2 regions of the Dyella thiooxydans genome follow, and region 2 is predicted to be linked to the other one. Evidence: riboswitches for the same ligand, from Rfam matches in the RefSeq annotation. Region 2 holds a riboswitch; the other holds the start of a gene.
What was found. A riboswitch is a leader RNA that binds a small molecule or an ion and turns the genes downstream of it on or off. The one in region 2 is predicted to bind cobalamin.

Region 1: linked by a shared signal. The riboswitch ahead of btuB (TonB-dependent vitamin B12 receptor) and the one ahead of ATSB10_RS15710 (ribonucleoside-diphosphate reductase subunit alpha) in region 2 are both predicted to bind cobalamin.

Annotation. Positions count from the first base shown of each region.
Region 1 is NZ_CP014841.1:3,052,101-3,062,596, reverse strand. Features, by position in the region: gene ATSB10_RS13860 (M16 family metallopeptidase) at 1-885, opposite strand, end outside; gene ATSB10_RS13855 (M16 family metallopeptidase) at 882-2,267, opposite strand; gene ATSB10_RS13850 (efflux RND transporter permease subunit) at 2,359-5,931, opposite strand; gene btuB (TonB-dependent vitamin B12 receptor) at 6,123-7,979, opposite strand; cobalamin riboswitch at 8,113-8,346, opposite strand; gene ATSB10_RS13840 (TonB-dependent receptor) at 8,648-10,496, shown strand, end outside.
Region 2 is NZ_CP014841.1:3,487,445-3,497,940, forward strand. Features, by position in the region: gene ATSB10_RS15705 (four helix bundle protein) at 1-72, shown strand, start outside; gene ATSB10_RS15710 (ribonucleoside-diphosphate reductase subunit alpha) at 127-2,577, opposite strand; cobalamin riboswitch at 2,825-3,038, opposite strand; gene ATSB10_RS15715 (DUF779 domain-containing protein) at 3,147-3,533, opposite strand; gene ATSB10_RS15720 (TonB-dependent receptor family protein) at 3,561-5,693, opposite strand; gene ATSB10_RS15725 (c-type cytochrome) at 5,812-7,041, opposite strand; gene ATSB10_RS15730 (methanol/ethanol family PQQ-dependent dehydrogenase) at 7,057-8,757, opposite strand; gene ATSB10_RS15735 (porin) at 8,788-9,990, opposite strand; gene adh (aldehyde dehydrogenase) at 10,247-10,496, opposite strand, start outside.

The DNA.
Region 1 (10,496 bases), 440 kb from region 2:
ACGACGCGGTGCGGCGTGCGCGGCCACCACGCCGGCCTGGCCGCCGCCCGGCTGGTCGATCACCAGCAACGCCGGCAGCGCCGAACGGCCGATGGCCGCCGGGACGGCCGGAAGCGCGGAGGCGGGTTTCGTCCAGTCACCGAAGCGACGCTGTGCGAGGGTCAGTGCCTGTTCTGGCGTGATGTCGCCGGTCAACACCAGGATCGCGTTGTCGGGTCGGTACAGCGCATCGTGCAGCGCCTGTACGTCGGCGCGGGTGATCCGCTCGAGCGACTCGGGCGTGCCGCCACGCGGATGCCCGTAAGCCCCTTCGCCGAACACCGCGCGGGACGAGGCCAGCGAAGCCAGCGCGGTGGGCTGGCTGAGCATCAGCTCCAGGTCGTCGGCAGCCTGCTTGCGCGCCCGGGCCAGCTCGTCCGGGGCGAAGGTCGGCTGGCGCACCACATCGGCGAGCAGGGCCAGCGCGGCGTCCAGCTTGGGCGTGGTGACGGTGATGCCCACGCTGCTCTGGTCCCAGCCGGCATAGGCGTCGAGCGAACCACCCAGTGCCTCGGCATCGGCGGCGATCTGCGGTGCGCTGCGGCCGGCCGCGCCCTTGGTCAGCAGATTGGCGGTCAGGCTGGCCAGGCCGGCGAGTTTCGGGGGGTCCATCTCACCGCCGCGGCGGATCAGCAGGCGGGCGGTGACCAGCGGCAGGTCGGCGCGGCGCACACTGATGACCTCGAGGCCGTTCGGCAGGATCTGGCGTACCGGAGAGGGAATGTGCAGCGCTGGAGCGGGCCCTGGCGCCGGTGGCGTGGTAGGAAAGTCGGCCGCCGCGACGCGGCAGGCAAAGCTGCCGGTGATCAGCACGGCGAGGGCAAGGCGGTGGATGGCTCGGCTCATTTCGACGCTCCCTGGCGGTTGGCCGGCGCAGCTTTCGGCTGCGGCAGATAATCGATGGTCACGCTGTGCGCGCCGGTCACGTATTGGTGCAGCACCCGCTGCACGTCGGCGGCCGATACCTTCTGCAGTGCAGCCAGATCCGTGTTGACCCGGGCCGGGTCGCCTTCGGTCAGGGTCGCCTGGCCCAGCGCGAAAGCCAGACCCATCGGCGTCTGGCGCCGCTCCAGCTGTTCGGTGAGCAGCTGGGTCTTCACCTTGGCCAGCTCGGCCTCCGGGATCGGCTGGTCGGCGAGCCGGGCGATCTCGTCGCGCAGCACTTTCTCCGCCTCGGCCGGCTGATGCCCGCTGGCAAGGATGGCGTAGGTGGTGAACAGGCCGGGACCGACCCGGTCGTCGACGTCTGCGCCGGCCTGCTGGGCGATTTGGGTGCGATATACCAAGGCCTGGTACAGCCGCGAGGAATCGCCCTGTGACAGCAGCGCCGCAGCGACCTGCAACGGGATGGTGTCGGACGAATGCGCCGGCGGGATCAGCCAGGTCATTGCGATCGCCGGGAGCGGCGCGGTGGGGCTGGTCTCGGTGTAGCGCCGGTCGGCAGTGCGTTGTGGCTCCTGCGTGGTGACCTGCGGTATCGGCGTGGCGGGCTTCGGGATCCAGCCGAAGTAGGCGTCGACCCAGGCATCGAGCTGCTTCGGGTCGAAGTCGCCGGCGACGATAAGGGTGGCGTTGTCGGGCCGGTAGAAGGTCTTGTGGAAGGCGATCACATCGGCCAGCGAGGCCGATTCGAGATCTTCGATGCTGCCGATGGTCGGCCGCCGATAGGGATGTACCGTGTACGAGTGGGGATCGATCGAGTTGAACAGCTTGCCGTAGGGATTGGCCAGCACGCTCTGCCGGTATTCCTCTTCCACCACCGCGCGCTCGGAGATGAAGTTCTTCTCGTCCACGTTGAGGTTGGACAGCCGCTCGGCCTCGGCCCAGAGCAGCGTGCGCAGGTAGTTCGCCGGGATCACCTCGTAGTAGTTGGTGATGTCGTCACCGGTGGAGGCGTTGTTGGCGCCGCCGACGTCCTCGGTGAGCCGGTCCATCTGCTCGGCGTGCATGTGCGCCGTGCTCTTGAACATCAGGTGTTCGAACAGGTGGGCGAAGCCGGACCGCCCGGCCGGGTCGTCCTTCGAGCCGACGTGATACCAGACCTGCACGGTGACAGTGGGGCTGGCGTGATCCTCCACGCTGATCACCTGCAGGCCGTTGGCCAGGGTGTGCTCTTGGTACCGGATCGGTGGCACGGCGAGTGCGGCCGCGCGCAGGGCTGGCGTGGCGCCGGCGGCCAGCAGCAAGAGGGGCACTAGCCGGACGGCGGCCCGTAGTCGGGGGTGCATGGGCGGATCTCCTTTCCTGGATGGTCCACCCACGATATCAAGTCGCGGTTGGGACGGTGCCGTGACTTCCCGGCCAGGCGCCCAGCCTGGTTCAGTGCGAGGGACGGGGAAGCGGCGATCGTCGGAACCGCCCCAGCCAGCGTGCGAACCGGCCCTGCGGCGGCTCGCCGAAGTAGGCCCTGGTGCGCGCGCTGAAGGTCGCCCAGGCAAACACGCCGAGCAGCACCAGCATCAGCACGATGCCGGCCGGGTTGCCGCCCGGCGCACCGGGCGGGGCGGCGACCAGCGCGCCGATCTGGGCGAGCGCAGGCAGGCCGAGCAGCACGGCGAACACGCCGAACAGGACGAAGCGTGCGCGCCGTTTGTGCTTGAGCAGGCGGATCGCGAAGGTCAGCAACACGGCACCCAGCACCACCATCGCGATACCGACCACCGGGCCCTTGCCGGCGAACTTCTCGCCCAGCTTCGGCACCAGCGCCACGGCCACGCCACCCAGCATCTGCACCGCGCCGAGCACGATGCAGCCGATCGCCCACCACTTCAGCCGGTTCGGCATCAGGCCCTTCGCGTGGCGGGCCAGCCGGTCGTAATCGAACAGGTAGATCGCCGGCGTGCTGAGCAGGGTCAGCAGCTGCGACACCAGCAGGCCGCCGACGATGGCGATACCCAGCGGCTGACGCATCTCCGAGCCGATCCCGAAGCCGATCGCCAGCGGCAGCGCCGCACCCAGTGCGACCAGGGTGGTCATGGTGATCGGGCGGAAGCGCACCAGCGCGGCCTCGCGGATCGCCTCCGGCGGGCTGAGTCCGTGCTCGCGCTCGCCGACCAAGGCGAAGTCCACCATCAGGATCGCGTTCTTTTTCACGATGCCGATCAGCATCAGGATCGCGATGATCGCCATCAGCGAGAGCTGGGTCTGTGTCACCAGCATCGCCAGGAAGGCGCCCATGCCGGCAGCGGGCAGGGTGGAGAGGATGGTCAGCGGGTGGCCGAGGCTCTCGTAGAGGATGCCCAGTACGATGTACATCGCCACGATCGAGGCGAGCAGCAGGATCATGCCGTTGTTCTGTGCCTGCTGCAGGCGCTGGTTGTTGCCGGTGAACTCGACCCGGATGCCGTCCGGCAGGTGCGCGGCGAACGCCGCCTGGTTGACCAGCGCGATGCCGCGGTCCTGGGTCACGCCCTTGGCCAGGTTGTAGCTGATCGTCGCCGCCTGCAGCTGGTTGTGGTGGCGGATGCGCATCGGGCTGACCGTGGGCTGGATCGTCGCCAGTGCCGACAGCGGAATCATCTGGCCCAGCGTGCTGCGCACGTGGATGTTCAGCAGCGCCTGCGGGCTCAGGTCCTCGGCCGAATCGGAGGTGAGGATCACCCGGTACTGGTTGATGTCCGAATAGATCACCGACACCTGGTTCTGGCCGAACGCGTTGTACAGCGCCGAGTCGATCGTGCCGACGCCCACATGCAGGCGACCGGCCGCCTCGCGGTCGATCTTGATCAGCTGCTGCTTGCCGGTCTGGTCGAATTCGCTGCTGACGTCCTGGAAGTCCTTCACCGTGCGCATGTAGCGCACCATCTTCAGCGCCCACGGCTGCAGGTCGGCGCCGCTGTCGCTGATCAGCTGGAACTCGTACTGGCCGCCGTTGCCACCGCTGCCGCCGCCGCCGAGGAACTGCGCGGCACTGAGCGACACCTGCACGTTCGGCAGCGCGTTGTACTGCTTGGAAAGGCGCTCGATCACCGTCTTGATGCCTTCCTTGCGCATCCCCGGGCCATCACCGAGCGGCTTGAGGTCGACGAACATCTGCGCCGAATTGCCCACCGCGCCGCCGAAGCCGTTGCCGCCGAGCATGGTGAGCTGGTCCAGCACCGCCGGATCCTTGCGCATGATCTCGCTGACCTCGCGCGCCCGCTGGGTCAGCAGAGCCGGCGAGATATTGGTGTCGGCACTGATGAACACCTGCAGCTGGCCGGTGTCCTCGTCCGGCATGAAGGTGCCGCCGGCGGTCTTCACGACGGCGAAGCCGAGCGCGAAGGTCAGGAAGATCAGCAGCAGCGGCTGCCAGCGCATCAGGTGGCGGTGATGCATCGCCCAGTCCAGCGCGCGCTCGTACACCCGCAGCAGGGCGCGGTCGAAGCGGGCGACGGCCTGTTCGAGCCGACCCGGCGAGCGTTCGTGCTCGTTCTCGTGCTTGAGCACGCGGCCGCACAGCGCCGGCGTGAGGGTGAGCGAGACCACCGCCGAGATCACCACCGCCGCGGTCAGCGTCACCGAGAACTCGCGCAGCAGCACCACCAGCATGTTGTTGCCGAACAGCAGCGGTGCGAACACCGCAACCAGCGACAAGGTGATCGAGATCACCGTGAAGCCGATCTCGCGCACGCCCTTGAGCGACGCCTCCAGCGGTGGGTCGCCCTTTTCCATGTGGCGCACGATGTTCTCGATCACCACGATCGCATCGTCGACCACGAAGCCGATGCACAGCACCAGCGCGACCAGCGACAGCGTGTTGAGCGTGTAATCCAGTGCCCACATCGCGACGAACGCGCCGGCCAGCGACAGCGGCACGCTGAGCATGGCGATCAGGGTCGGCCGCAGCCGGCGCAGGAACACCAGCATCACCATCGCCACCATCGCGATCGAGATCAGCAGCGCGGTCTCCACCTCGTGCAGCGCGGATTTGGTGGTCTGGGTCAGGTCGAACACGGGCGTCACGGTGATGTTCGCCGGCAGCGAGGCCTCCAGCTGCGGCAGCTTGGCGCGGATCGCCTCCACCGTGGCCACGGCGTTGGCTTCGGGCCGCTTGGTGATCTGCAGACCGACCGTGTCGCGGCCGTTGAACCAGGCGCCCTGGTACTTGTCCTGCTGGCCGCCGTAGACCCTGGCCACGTCGGACAGCCGCACGGCGGTGCCGTTCTTGCTGGCGATCAGCAGGCGGGCGAACTCTTCAGGATCGTGCAGGGCGTCGTTGGCGACTACCGTCATCTGGGTCACGCCGTTGCTCAGCGTGCCCTGCGGCGAAGTCACGTTGGCCGCGCGCAGCGCATTGGCGACATCGGTCGGGGTGAGCCCCTTGGCGGCCAGTGCCGCATTGTCCAGCTCCACCCGCACCGCGTGCGGGGTACCGCCGAACACCTGCACCTGGGCCACGCCGGGGATCTGCGCGATCGCCGGGTTGAGCAGGGTGTCGGCCAGGTCGAACAGCTTGTCCTGCGGCAGGCCGGTCGAGGTCAGCGTGATGAACAGGATCGGGATCTGCGAGGTGTCGAACTTGAAGTACTGCGGCGGCGAGGGCATGCCGGACGGCAGGTCCGGGGCGGCCGCGTTGATCGCCGCCTGCACGTCGCGGGCCGCCTTGTCGGCGCTGCGGTCGAAGGTGAAGCGCACCATCACCGAGGCCGAACCCTCGCTGGCGTTGCCGTACATCTCGTCCACGCCGGGGATGCGCCCAAGGTGGCGCTCGAGCGGCGCCAGCACGGTGTTGGCCATCGTTTGTGCGCTGGCCCCGGGCTGCTGTGCCACCACGTACACGCCGGGGAACTCCAGCGACGGCAATGCGGCCACGCCCAGCAGCAGGTAGGCGCAGATGCCCGCCAGCACCAGGCCGGCGGCCAGCAGGGAGGTGCCGACAGGACGGCGGATCAGTGGTGCAAAAATGTTCATGGCGCTTCCGTGGCCCGCGGAGAGTGCGACCGACCGGCGCGCCAGCATGGCGCCACGGGCACGGTGAGGGCCGCAGGGTTCAGGGTGACAGGCATGGGCGCTTTATGCCCGCCCCCTCTCCATAGTGTATGTGCCTGAAGTCCCCACCGTGCCGGAAGGCACGGGGCCGAGGCGCCCCGTGCCGCCGCGGTTCAGCTGCCGGGACGGTAGCGCAGGGTCAGGTACCAGCTGCGGCCGGGCTGGTTGAAGTAGTAGATCGTCTCGTAGCGCCGGTCGAAGGCATTGGCCAGCCGCCCTTCCAGTTCCCAGTGCGACGCGAATGCCACGCTGGCGCGCAGGTCGGTGGTGGCGTAGCCGCCGAGGCGGTGCAGGTTGGCCAGGTCGTCGTAGCGCGCGCCGGCGGCATTGAAGGTGGCGCCGACCCCGAACTCGCCGAAGCGGCGGTCGACGTCGATGCGTGCGGTGTGCTCCGGACGGCGCGGCAGCCAATGGCCGTCGTTGGGGCCGCCGTCGTCGTTACGCGGCTGCTGCAGGGTCAGGTAGCCCTGCCAGCGCCAGCCGGCCAGGGTCAGGCCGAGCTGGCCTTCCAGGCCGCGGATGCGGGCCCGGCTGAGGTTGCGGGGATAGTAGTTCGCGTCCAGCGTGATCAGCTGCTTGATCCGGGTCTGGTACGCGTTCACCGCCCAGTTCCAGCCTTCGCCCTGCTGCGCCAGGCCCAGTTCGACACTGCGCGAGGTTTCCGGCTTCAGGTCCGGATTGCCGCTGCCGTACGGGTAGTACAGGTCGTTGAAGGTCGGCGCATGGAACGCGCTGCCGACGCTGGCCGAGATGCGCAGGCCGTGGTCGAGCCGGTAGCCCCAGGCCAGCGCGCCGGTGTCGTGGTTGCCGAACTGGCCGTTGTGGTCGTGCCGCGCCGAGGCCTGCAACTCGTTGCGGCCGAAGGTGCCCTGGTATTGCACGAACACGCCGGTGTCCTGGCGCCGGCTGGCCAGGTAGCCGGTGTCGCTGGACAGGTGCTCCAGCTGGTAGTCGGTGCCCAGGGTCAGCAGCTGGTTGTCGGCCAGGGTCAGGTCGTTCTGCCACGAGGCCTGGTTGCGACGCGAGTCCGAATAGCGGACGTAGCTGCCGTCGTTGTAGGTGGTGGCCTTGTCCAGGTTCTGCCCGGCGCCCAGCGTGACCTGCCAGAACGACAGCGGCCGGAACGACAGCCGTGCACCGGCGACCTGTTGCTGGTTCAGCGCCTGGTTGCCGTACGGCGCGCCGTCGAAATAGACGAAGTTGCGGCTGCGCAAGTACGTGGCCGCCAGCTCGGTGCCGCCGTCCCAGCGGTAGCCAGCGTTGGCCAGTGCGTTGTAGTTGCGGTAGCCGTCGCTGTCCGGCTCGTTGGCGAAGCAGCCGGCAAACACGGTGCCCGCACCCACGCGGCAGGCATTGATGCCGTGGGAGTACTCACCACCCAGGCTGAGGTTGTACCAGGCGTGCCGGCTTCCACCGGACAGGCCGAACTGGCCGCCGACGGTATGCCGGCTGCCGCTGGTGACGCTCAGCGACGGCACCAGCCCTTCGCCGGCATGACCATGGCGGGTGAAGATCTGGATCACGCCGCCGATCGCATCGGCGCCGTACAGGCTGGAGCGCGGGCCGCGCACGATCTCGATCCGCTCGATCTGTTCCACCGGGATCTGCTCGAACGCCGGCAACCCGGCGCTCACCGTGCCCACCCGCACGCCGTCGACCAGCAGCAGGGTGTGCGAGGAATTGGTCCCGCGCAGGAACAGCGAGGTCTGCTCACCCATACCGCCGGCCTGGGTGAGGGTCACGCCCGGCAGTCCGGTCAGCAGGTCCACCAGCGACACCGGCTGCAGCCGTTCGATGTCGTCGCGGGTGATCACGGTCACCGAGGACAGCGCGTCGTCCACGGTGATGGCCGTACGCGTGGCGGTGACGATCACCGGGTCGAGCGACTGGCCGGCATCGGCCGATGCCGCGATGGCCGGGGTGGCCGGAAGGGCGGCGATCAGCGCCGCCGCGAGGAATGTGCGATTCATGGAGTCAAGGCCCTTTGCCGTGCGCCCGCGCGCGGCTCGAAGAGGAACGAGCTGGCGGCAGGCGGGAACGGGGCAGCGACGCGTACACGGGCGAAGGCCGCGCACGGAACCGCAGCCTCGCCCACCGCGAGCCGTCAGGACAGCGAATCGGGCCGGTCTCCGGGCTCGCGGATGACACGCCCCGAGGGCATGTACCGGACGTCACCTTCCCATGCCGAGGCACAGTGGTCTTGTCGACGTCCGACGGATCATCCGCCTACCGTTGCGGGGGCAGCGCCGGCCTGGTTGCGCGTGGATGCGCGACGCACCGGCTTCCCGTTTCATCCCCTGGACACGCCGTGGGGACACCCGAAACGCCGCCGACTATAGCTGTTGGTCCGGAAGTGCTCAATCAGATTGTTCTGAAATCAGAACAGTGATGGCATTGAATTCCCGATTGTCCTCTTCAGGAGACATGTGAGAGCGAATCGGAGATTTTTGCGAATTAACGGCAATTTTATCTTGACGTAAGAACGCGCGCCGTCGCAGTGTGTGCAAGTCGCGTAAGTTTTTGCTCGATCGCTGCGACCGCCAGCGGGGGCACATCAGGGAGGTGTCTGAAGGGAGAACGCGCGGCGTTTCGCAACATTTTTCATATGCCCTCTGGGCGTCTTGGGGAGTAACTATTGATGAGTACGAACAAGCATTTTGCAGCGCGACGCTGGCGCCGAACGGCTCTCGCTGCAGCGCTCGGCATGACTTTCAGTGCAGGTGTGCTGGCCCAGTCCAACGCGACTGGCACCATTTTCGGTACTGCCGGTACACCGGGCGCTGTCGTCCACTTGGAGAACACGGCCACCGGCTTCGCTCGAGACATCACGGTTGACCAGAGTGGCCGCTATCGCGCCTCCGCGCTGCCCGTCGGCCAGTACAAGGTGAGCCTTGTGCAAGATGGCCAGACGGTGGCGACGCGGGACGTGACCCTGCAGGTCGGTGGCGGCATCGATGCGTCCTTCGCTTCTGCCCAGAACGCCCAGAACCTTGCAGGTGTCTCGGTGGTGGCCTCCGCACTGCCAGCCATTGACGTTTCCCAGGTCGACGCGCGCACTGTGCTTACCGCCGAGATGCTCCAGAAAGTTCCGGTGGTCCGCGGTGTCACGGCAGCTGCGTTGCTCGCTCCGGGTACGGTCGGTGCGGATTCGCGCTACGGCAACATCGCCTCGTTCGGTGGCGCCTCCGCGGCAGAAAACCAGTACTACATCAACGGTTTTCCGGTAACCAACGCATTGACCGGTCTGGGCTTCGCCGAACTTCCGTTCGATGCAATCGACCAGCAGCAGGTGCTGACTGGCGGTTATGGTGCCGAGTACGGCCGGTCGACCGGCGGCGTCGTCAACATCGTGACCAAGAGCGGTACCAACGAGTGGAAGGGCGGGGTATTCAGCTATTGGTCACCCCGCAAGTTGGAGGACTCGCCGCGCGACATCTACCTATCCAAGAATCCGTACGCAGCAGATTCGGGCGAGTTGTACCAGGATCGGAGCAACAACCGTACGACCAATACCACGTATGGTGCCTACATCAGCGGTCCCCTGATCAAAGACCAGCTCTTCATGTACTTGACGGCTGAAACCACGAAACAGAGTGGTTCTGCTGGCCTCGGTGCGAACAACGGTGCGACTTCCACGCGGACGATTGCCACCAGCAAGGCCAACCGTTGGCTGGCTAAGATCAACTGGAACATCAACGATAGCAACACGCTGGAATTTACCGGCATGGGGGACAACAACACCTCCAGTGCGAAGTTCTACAACTACAACTATCTGACCGGTGAGACGGGAGCCTACAAGGGCAGCGAGACCACCAAGAATCTGGGTACGGCGGGGTCGTCTCCTGGCGGTAATCTGTATGTCGGGAAATATACGGGCTACATCACGGACAACCTGACGGTTACGGCCCTCTACGGCAAGACCAAGTCACGCCATGCGGACAACGCGCTGGGCGCTTCGGGCGCACCCTGCCCGCTCGTCATTGATGCGCGCAATGTCGCATCCTCCGACAACTATGCGACGTGCTGGACGACCACTCAGGTTCTCGCTCCAGGCGCCGAGGACAACACCAAGGGCTGGCGACTGGACGTTGAATACCATCTTGGCGATCACGACCTGCGCGCGGGTCTGGACACCCAGGATTTGTCTTCGTTCAGTGGCACCACCTACAGTGGCGGCATCTATCACCGCTACCTGGACTACAGCACCGCGGTGGCGGGTGGCATCCAGAACGAACCGGGCTTCGTTGCGCCGGGCACGGCACCGCAGTACGTGGTTCGCGATCGCGTCATCGGATTTGTCGCGAACGTCAGCGTTAAGCAAGAGGCGCAGTACATTCAGGACACCTGGCAGATCAATGATCGCTGGATGGCGTACCTGGGTCTGCGAAATGAGCAGTTCAACAACTTCAACGGTAGCGGCGAATCCTATGTCCGCCAGCGGCACCAGCTCGCCCCGCGCCTAGGCCTGACCTGGGATGTGTTCGGCG
Region 2 (10,496 bases):
GATTGCATCGACGAAACCAGCCGCATGCTCACCACCTTTCGCCAGCGATTGCGCCAGAAAGCGAAGGAGTGAGCGCCGGCTCTTGACCTCTCTCACTCCTCACTCCTCTTCACTCACTCCCCGCTCCTACTGGCAAGCCTCGCAGTACTCGGGGTTTTCCAGCGAGCAGAACACCGCCGCGGTGGCCTGGTCCTGTTCTGCGGGAGGTTCGGCCACCGCTTTCCCCGCACTCACCGTCGCCTTGGCGATCTTCGTCGCCGGCCGCGAGCGCAGGTAGTAGGTGGTCTTGATGCCGGCCTTCCACGCGAACATGTACATCGAGCTCAGCTGGCCGATGTTGGGGTTTTCCATGAACAGGTTCAGCGACTGGCTCTGGTCGATATACGCGCCGCGCGCGGCGGCCAGTTCGATCAGCGCTTTCTGCGGCAGCTCCCACACGGTGCGGTAGATCGTGCGCAGCCGCTCGGGGATCGCCGCGATGCCCTGGATCGAGCCTTCGGCCAGCTTGATCTGGTCGCGCACCTCGGCGGTCCACAGGCCCAGCGTCTTCAGTTCGTCGACCAGGTAGCGGTTCACCACCAGGAAGTCGCCGGACAGGGTCTCGCGCTTGAACAGGTTGGACACCTGCGGCTCGATGCATTCGTAGCAGCCGGCGATCGAGGCGATGGTGGCGGTGGGGGCGATGGCGACCAGCAGCGAGTTGCGCAGGCCGTGCGCCTTGACGCTCTCGCGCAGTGCCTCCCAGCGCGGCAACTCGTGCGGCTGCGCGTTCGGCCAGTAGTCGAACTGCAGCTCGCCGTTGGCCGCGCGGCTCTCGGCGAAGCCCGGGTGCGCGCCGTGCTCCATCGCCAGCTCGTTCGACTGGCTCAGCGCGTGGAAGTAGATCTCCTCGGCGATGCGCGTGGACAACGCCAGCGCCTCGGCCGAGTCGAACGGCAAGCGCAGTTTGAAGAACACGTCCTGCAGGCCCATCACGCCCAGCCCGACCGGGCGCCACTTCATGTTGGCGCTGCGTGCGGTGGCGATCGGGTAGAAGTTGAGGTCGATCACGCGGTCGAGCTGGCGCACCGCGGTGCGCACGGTGGCGGCGAGCTGCTCGAAGTCGAACGCGCCATCGACCACGTGCCGCGCCAGGTTCACCGAACCCAGGTTGCACACGGCGGTCTCGCCCGCCGAGGTCACTTCCAGGATCTCGGTGCACAGGTTGGACAGGTGGATCACGTTGTCCGGTTTGGCCGTCTGGTTGCTGGTGGCGTTGCAGCGGTCCTTGAAGGTCACCCAGCCGTTGCCGGTCTGCGCCAGCGTGCGCAGCATGCGCGCATACAGCTCGCGCGCCTTCACCGTCTTCACCGCCAGGCCCTCGGCTTCGGCGCTGCGGTAGGCGGCTTCGAAGGTCGCGCCCCAGCTGTCGACGAAGTGCGGCACCACTTTCGGGTCGAACAGCGACCAGTCGCCATCGGTCTCGACCCGGCGCATGAACTCGTCGGGAATCCAGTTGGCCAGGTTGAGGTTGTGCGTGCGGCGCGCCTCGTCGCCGGTGTTGTCGCGCAGCTCGAGGAATTCCTCGATGTCGGCGTGCCAGGGCTCCAGGTACACGCAGGCGGCGCCCTTGCGCTTGCCGCCCTGGTTCACTGCGGCGACCGAGGCGTCCAGCGTCTTCAGCCACGGCACCAGCCCGTTGGAGTGGCCGTTGGTGCCCTTGATCAGCGAGCCGCGCGAACGCACCCGCGAGTAGGCCAGGCCGATGCCGCCGGCGAACTTCGAGAGCTTGGCGACGTCGGCGTACTTGTCGTAGATCGACTCCAGCGAATCGACCGGCGAGTCGAGCAGGAAGCACGAGGACAGCTGCTCGTGGGTGGTGCCGGCGTTGAACAGCGTGGGCGAGCTGGCGATGTACTCCAGCGCCGACAGCAGCCGGTACAACTCCAGCGTTTCCGCGATATCGTTGCCGCCCAGCGCGCAGGCGATGCGCATGAAGAAATACTGCGGCGTCTCGATCACGTAGCGCTTCGTGGGATGGCGCAGGAGATACCGGTCGTACACCGTGCGCAGGCCGAAGTACTCGAAGCGGCGCGAGGCCAGCGGGTCGGTCGCGTCGTTGAGCTTGCGCGCGTTGAGCGCCACGAAATCGCGCAGGCGCTCGTTGAGGATGCCGACCTCGGCACCGTGGGCGATCGACTGCGAGAAGCTCTGGATCTCCTGTCCTGCCACTTCCTTGTCGATGAAGGCGGACAGCAGGCGCGCGGCGAGCTGGCCGTATTCGGGTTCCTCCGCAGTGAGCGCGGCGGCGGTGCGGATCGAGAGCTGGTCGAGCTCCTGCGTGGTGGCACCGTCGTACAGGCCGCCGATGGTCTTCAGCGCCACCCGCAGCGGATCGACCCCGTGCAGGCCGTCGGCGCTGCGGGTCACCGCCTTGACGATCTTGTTGACGTCGACGATCTCCTGGCCGCCGTTGCGCTTGGTCACGCGCATCTGGCCGGGGTTGTGCGGCGGGGTGAGGGCGAAATCGTCCGAGGCGTCACGGACGAAGGGCGCGGGCACGGCGTGCTCGCGGATCGCGGGTTCCAGGGTTTCCATGAAAGATGCTCCCGAGGAGGAATCCGCCGCGCCGGCCCGGGAGGGGTTGGGACGACGCGACGGTTCCGAAAACTCAAACGCCTGCTCCCGCGCGCAGGGCCTGAGGCTGAGGTTTCCTTGGGATACAACGCGTCGACATGCGGGCACGGCGGCCCGCCTGCGACGCGTCTCCCCGCGGAAACGGTCACCTGCGCCGGGTCGCGAGAGCATCGGCGCACCGCGTCTCACCGGACGCGACCGCCGGCCCATGGGGCCCGACGTGCTGGCAGGTCTTCGGACTCGCGGACCCGGGCCCGAAGGCCCACCTAGTCCCCCTCGCTTCCCAGGTGCTGCGACCCAGTGCATGTGAGGAGTTTCGTTTCCGCTTACCGCTGCGGGGCAGTTCCGGATTCGCACCGGATTCCCTTTTAAGCCCGACCGACAGCCGCGTCTGGTCGGGCACCAACGAGCGCAACATAGTGGGCTGATCCGGGGCGGTCAACCCCAGATATTGTGGACAAACCTGTGGAAAAGCCGGGCGACTCCTGTCCCCGCGGGGACTTGCCGGGGATCGACGGAGGCAGCGCGGCTCAGAACCGCCCGGCGGCCTGCAGCGCCTCGACTTCCTCGTCGGTGAACAGCCGCGAGCGGGTCAGGAAGCGCACGCCCTCGCCGTTCTCCAGCGAGAACATGCCGCCACGGCCCTCGACCACGTCGATGATCAGCTGGGTGTGCTTCCAGTACTCGTACTGCGAGGGGCTCATGTAGAACGGTGCGCCGGCGATCTCGCCCAATCGCACGTCGCGGTCGCCGACGATGAAGTCGTCCTGCGGGTAGCACATCGGCGAGGAGCCGTCGCAGCAGCCGCCAGACTGGTGGAACAGCAACGGCCCGTGCCGCTCGCGCAGCCGCTCGATCAGCGCCTCGGCGGCGGGTGTGGCGAGGACCTTGGCGATGTCGGTGGCGTGGGCGGGCATGGGGGTTCCTCCTCTCGAAGCGCGGCCTCAGAAGGTCAGCCGCGCGCCCAGCATGTAGCTGCGATCGGGGCCGGGCTCGAAGTAGCGGCCGTTGCCGTCGTTGACGATCACCGAGCCGACGTAGCGGCGGTCGGCCAGGTTGCTTATGCGGGCGCTGAGGTCGAGCCGGGTCGTTTCGCCGAGCGCGAAGGTGTAGCCGGCATCGACGTCGACCAGGGCGTAGCCGGCAGCACGATCGGTGCCGAAGTCGTTCACCACGACCGAGCCGACGCCGGTGAGCGTGATGCCCTCGCGCCAACCGGTGCCGCTGCCGTGCTCCAGCCGCAGCGAGCCATAGTCCTGTGGCACGCCGGGGATGCGCGAGCCGGCGGCGACCGGCGTGGTCGGCACCGTGCACGGCGAACCGGTGCAGGCGAGGTAGCCGTCCTGGAAGCGTGCACGCAGATGGGTGTAGCCGGCGCTGAGGCGCCAGTCCGGCGCCAGCTCGCCGGTGGCGGACAGCTCCACGCCCTCGCGGCGGGTGTGCCCGGCGTTGCGGTAGGTGGCGCGGCCGTTGGTGTTGTTGGCCACCGCCAATTCGTTGCGGGTGTCGGCGCGGAACAGCGCGGCGTCGAATTCCACCCCCTTCGTCGCCTGCCACTTCGCGCCCAGCTCGACGTTGTTGCTGCGCGCGGGCTTGAGGTCGAAGGCGAGGCCGGCCTGGCCATCGGAGCGGTAGCCCAGCTCGTTGTAGCTGGGCGTCTCGAAGCCGCGGCCGTAGCTGGCGTAGACGCGCAGCGCATCGGTGGCGCGGTACTGCAGGCCGACCACCGGCGTGGTCGCGCTGTAGTTCACATGGCCGCTGTCGTCCGGGTTGCTCGGGGTGATGTAGAAGTCGTGCTCGCTGAAGCGCACGGTGTCATGACGCAGGCCAAGCAGCAGTGCCCACTGCGGCACGAAGTGCCAGTAGAACTGCGCGTATTCGGCCACGTTGTTGACGTTGTCGTGCTCGTTGCGGCGCAGGGCACCCTTCACGCCAAGCGTGCTGCCGACGAAGTTCTCGTAGCCGGTGCGGCGCTGGATCTGGTAGTCGCCGCTGGCCCCGAGCACCGCCTCGTACATGCCGCCGCCGAGCTGGCCGCGATGGGTCCAGTGCGCGTCGGCGCCGCCATAGTTGGTGGCCGGTGCCACCACACCGCCGGACTGCAGCGGATTCTTCTGCACGAAGGTGGGGATGGACAGGTACTGGATGATGCTGCGGTAACCGTAGTACGCCATCGCACGCCACTGGTCGCTGGCGCTGAGTGTCTGCTCGTAGATCAGGCCGACCTGGTTCTGCTGCGCGCTCTTGCGGGTGTTGTAGGTCGCCGCCACCGCGGTGGCCTGGCGCGAGTCCTGCTCCATCTGCGCGCGGGTCAGGCCGAGCGGGTCCTGCGTATCCGGCTGGTTGATCCGGTTCAGCACCACGGTGAGCTTGCGCTGCTGGCCCAGGTCGATGCCGAACTTGGCGTTGTCCGATTCGCGGCGCACGCGGCTGTGCGCGCGGTAGCCGTCGGAGAGGAATTCCGACGCAGCGATGTTGTAGTCGACCGGGCCGACGGTGCCGCGGGTATCGGCCATGAAGCGGAAGCTGTCGTAGCTGCCGCCGTAGACGCCCAGCGTGGTCTGCGGGGTCGGCGTGCCGTCGGCGGTGTACAGCTGGATCACGCCGCCGGCGGCGTTGCCGTAGAGCACCGAGAACGGTCCGCGCAGCACTTCCACGCGGTCGGCCGAATCCAGGTTGAACTGCGACACCTGGCCCTGACCGTCGGGCAGGGTGGCTGGGATGCCGTCCATGAACACGCGGATGCTGCGCACGCCGAAGGTGGTGCGTGAACCGAAGCCGCGGATCGAGATCTGCTCGTCCTGCGCGTAGTTCTGTCGGTCGCGGGCGAGGATGCCGGGGACGCCGGCAAGCACCTCGGAGAAGTTCACTCCGGGCTGGCCGGCGTTGCCCGGATCGACATGGATCACGCTCAGCGCAGCCGGGACGTCGAACGGCGGGATATCCAGCCGGCTGGCGTTGACCTGGATCGCCGGCAGCGACGTGGCGTCATCGGTCGCGGCGGTCTGGGCGGCGGCCGGCGCGACCAGCGCGAACGCGAGGGCGATGGCCAGCGGCGCCATGGCGAGGCGGTACAGCGAGCCGACAGTCCCGGTCGGACGGCCCATCGATCCATGCATCACATCCATCTCCTCGTCTCGTGCGGAAAAGGGCGGGGCCGGGGGAGCATGCGCCTCCGGCCCGCCCTTCGGCCAGTCATTCGCCGTGATAGAGCAGCTTCACCTTCGAGTTCAGCGCCTCGTCGTAGGTGAGCTGCTGCGGCCCGGCGGGATAGCCGTTCTGCTGCAGCAGGAACGCCATGATCTGCACGTAATCGTCGTGCGCCAGGCTGCCCGGTTCGGTCGCCGGCATGTTGTGCACGAGGATGGTGAAGATGTCCCGCACGTGGAACTGCGCCTCTTCCGAGGCGAAGTTGGCGCCCTTCAATGCCGGGCCGGCGCGACCTTCCAGATGCGGACCGTGGCACACCGCGCAGTTTTCCTTGAACTTGGCCTGGCCGAGCTCGGCCTGGGCTGCGGTGTACAGCGCCGGCAGCGCGTCGTCGTCGTGGTGCGGCTTGCGATTACCCACCGGTTTGGGTGCGGTACCGGAGCAATGGCGCGCGACGCGGCGATCGCTCCGCTCCACGCGGGCGGCGCGGGCCAACGGACGCGAGGGTCCGACCGCCCCGGTGCGGGCGTACGGTGCCAACAGCTCGGCCAGGCGTCCGGAAGCCTGGATCGCGGTGATCGCCTGCTCGAAGGCGTCGGCCGCCGGCTGGTGCCGGGCGTCGTACAACGCCACCAGGTTGAAGTTGGCGTGCGGTTCGTGCAGCGGATGGATCTGCAGCCCGCTGTGCGCCCCCGCCCCGGCGAGATAGCGCCGTACCGTCGGCTCCCACAGCATCGCCGCGGGCACCTGGTGCCGGGCCAGCGCGCGCAGCGAGTCCTCGTCGCTCAGGCGCACGTCGGCGACCAGCTGGCGATGGTCGATGAAGTACAGGTTCGGCGTGGTCTGGTAGGTCACCGCCACATTGCTGCCGGCGGCGAGCTGGTCCAGCGTGGCGACGTGGCTGCCGGGCGGCGTCACCAGCACGAAGCCGGTGTGGCCGTAAGGCGTGCTGGCCTTCAGTCCGGGTGGCGCGCCGTGCGCGTCGGCGTCGATCGGAAAGCCGAGCACCAGATCGCAGCTGTGGCCGGCCAGCTTGTTGAAGTGATCGAGGTCGAAGCCGCCGTCGTCGCCGCTGCCGTCGAAGCGGTGGATCTGCAGCATGGCGTGCTCATGCTGCGCGACCGCTTGGGCCAGGCGGGTGTCCATGGCGGCGGTGGGACTGGAGCTGTCGATGCACACCGACAGGTCGGCGGCTGCCGCGGTGCCGCCGTACAGAAGTACGGCGGCGATCGCGACCAGCCACGCACGCGGGCGGGAATGGCGGGTCAGTTTCATCGTCAGGCGCTCCGGTTACAGCGAGAACACGTACAGGTGACCACCGACCGGGATGTTCATCACCGCCGGATCCTTCGCCATGTCGCCACCCCAGATCGGCGTGGCGCCGCCCCAGCCGGCGTAGACGCCGACGTACTGCTTGCCGTCGACCACCCAGGTGCTCGGTACGCCGATCACGCCGGAGGTCATTTCCGGGCTCTTCCACAGCACCTTGCCGGTCCTGGCGTCGAACGCCACCAGGTGCCCGTCGGCACTGCCGGAGAACACCAGGCCGCCGGCGGTGCTGAGCATGCCGCTGTTCCACGGCAGCGCGGACGGATAGCTCCACACCTGGTCGCCGGTGTTCACGTCGATCGCCTGCACCGAGCCCCACTGGCCCTTGTGCGCCGGGTCGGCGACCACCTTGAAGGTCTCGCCGAGGAACGGCAGGCCGGCCTTGTACGCCACCGTGGCGCCCTTGATGGTCATGCAGGTGTGCATGGTCGGCACGTAGGCGAGGTGGGTCTGCGGGTCGACCGAGATCGGCCACCAGTTCTTGCCGCCGAGGAAGCTCGGGCAGGTGAACACTTCCTTGTCGATGGTCGGGCGCAGGTTCGGGTCGGTCTCGGGCTTGCCGTCCTTGAAGCCGCTGACCGAGGTGGCGGTGGCGAACTTCTTGGCGTAGATCAGCTTGCCGTCGGTGCGGTCGATCGCATAGAACCATCCGTTGCGGCTGGCGGTGACCAGCGCCTTGTGCTGCTTGCCCTGGTAGTCGATGTCGGTGAGCACCGTCTCGTTGGTGCCGTCGTAGTCCCAGGTGTCGTTCGGCGTGTACTGGTAGTGCCACTTGATCTTGCCGGTGGCCGGGTTCATCGCGATCACCGAGTCGGTGTACAGGTTGTCGCCCGGGCGCAGGGTGGCCAGCCACGGGCCGGGGTTGCCCACGCCCCACAGCAGGGTGTCGGTGTCGGCGTCGTAGGTGCCGGTCAGCCAGGCGCCGCCGCCGCCGGTCTTGTAGGCGCCCTTCGGCCAGGTGTCGCCGCCCGGCTCGTTCGGTGCCGGAATCGTGTACTGCTTCCACACCGGCTTGCCGGTCTTCGCGTCCAGCGCCTCGATGAAGCCGCGCGCGCCGTACTCGCCGCCGGACAGGCCGACGATCACCTTGCCCTTGACCACCAGCGGCGCCAGCGTCATCGCCGTGCCCTTGTCGGCAGGGGCGAGCTGGTGCTTCCAGGCGATCTTGCCGGTGCGGCCGTCCAGCGCGACGACGTAGTTGTCCAGCGTGGCCATGTAGACGTCGTCGCCGTACAGCGCCACGCCGCGGTTCACCACGTCGCAGCACACGGTGCGCAGGCCGACGTGGGAGAGGTCGTGCTGGTACTTCCACAGCAGCTTGCCGGTGCTCGCCTGGAAGGCCAGCAGCTCGTCCTTGGGCGTGGTGATGAACATGAAGTCGCCATTGACCACCGGAGGGGCTTCATGGCCCTGGTCGAAGCCGGTCTTGTAGTCCCACACCTGTTTCAGGTGGGCGACGTTGGCGGTGTCGATCTGGGTGAACGGCGCGTAGCCGGAGCTGGTGTAGTCGCGCCGGTACATCAGCCAGCCGTTGTCGCTGGCCGCCGCCTTGAGCCGCGCGTCGGTGACGGGTGCATAGTGCTCGGCGGCCATGGCGCCCGCGCTCGTGGCCAGCAGGGCGGCGATCAGGGCGGTGCGGCGAAGATGTGCGATTCGCTTCATGTCGTGGGTCCTCGTGGCGGATGGTGCGGGTCAGAAAAAGACGATGCCGCCGACCGAACCGCCATTGAGGCGGGCGGTATGGCCGGCGAAATCCTTGGAGCGGGTCTGGCCGAGTTCGAAGGCCAGCGTCACGCTCTTGGTCAGCGCGTAGTACGCGCCGGCGGTGACGTTGCTGTTGGACTTGAAGCCGGCGGCGCTGGCGAGGTCGTCGCGGTTGCGGCTGAGGCCGTCGCTGAGGCCGAGCTTGAGCTTGTCGGTGACCGCGTAGGTGGCCTGCACCAGGTAGTTCACGCCCTTGGCGTTGCCCTGGTCGCCGTCGGTGAGGATGCCGATGCCGCGGCCGGCCTGGACGTTGCCGAGCAGGCTGAAGCCGCCGATGGCATAGGAGGCGCCGATCTCCGCGGCCGTCATGGTGAACTGCGCCGGCATCGCGCCGGTGCCGTCCTTGGCGTAGAAGCGCTGCGTCTTGCCGCCGATCCACGCCTTGAAGCCGCCGCTGGCGTAGCCGAGCTGCAGCTGCACCTGCGGCGCCGAGCGCGAGTCGTAGTTGCCGGTGTTGTCGACCGGGCTGAACACGCCACCGGTGAAGGTGAAACCGCTGGCGGTCGGCGAGGTGTAGACGATCTGGCCGTAGCTGCCCAGGTAGGTGTAGCCGGCGCCGATGTGGCCGAGCGTGACGCGGCCGCGCTGGGTGGCCTGGGTCGGCGCGCCGGCGCCCACCAGGGTCATGTCCGAGAGGATCGCGTTGGATCCGAACACGCCGTAGTCGCGGCCGAGCTTGACCGTGCCGAAGTCCGGCGTGCCCAGGGTGAAGAACGCCTGGCGCACGTCCACGCCGCTGTTGGCCGACAGCGCGTCGCCGGTGGCGGTGTGCGCCATGATGCCGATCTGCGCGCCGACGTCGATCCCTTCCTGTTGCGTGGTGAACTTGGTCACCAGTGCGTTCGGCAGCAGGCCGTTGCCGATCGTGGTGCGGTTCGGCTGGCCGCCGCAGCCCAGCGCACGGCCGGCCAGCGCGGTGCCGCCCACCGCATCGCCAGAACAGCTCACGGTGGTGTAGTACGCGTTGACGTAGCCGCTGATGTCGACGGTCCAGCTGTCGCCCTTGAACTCGGTCGCGCCGGCCGCCGCCGGTGCCGCGGCCAGACCCAGCGCCAGCCAGGCGGCGAGCCGCCCGCGACGCGGACCGGATCGACGCCGTCGGGCGTCGTGTTGCGATGGATGTGCCTTCATTGCCCCTCTCCCCTCGGTTGGTCGGCGGCGCGGTCGTGGCCGCCCGCCGTGATGCGGAGCCGGCGGATGCCGTGCTCCGTGCCTGCCGCCGTACCGGCCAGGGACAGGGCGCACGCTCCGGGCACGCCCGCGCGAAGCGGGCATGACGAGGCGAAAGCCCTCAGGTGCAATCCCTTCAGGTGGCGGCCGCTCCCCAGCGACCACCGGACCGATGAGGCGGCGGGGGACGGCCGCTACGGCCGTCCCCGGTGCTGCGTCAGAAGAAGCCGAGCTTCTTCGGCGAGTAGCTCACCAGCATGTTCTTGGTCTGCTGGTAGTGGTCGAGCATCATCCGGTGCGTCTCGCGACCGATGCCGGATTGCTTGTAGCCGCCGAACGCCGCGTGCGCGGGGTAGGCGTGGTAGCAGTTGGTCCACACGCGGCCGGCCTGGATCTCGCGACCGAAGCGGTAGCAGCGGTTGGCGTCGCGGCTCCACACGCCGGCGCCCAGGCCGTACAGCGTGTCG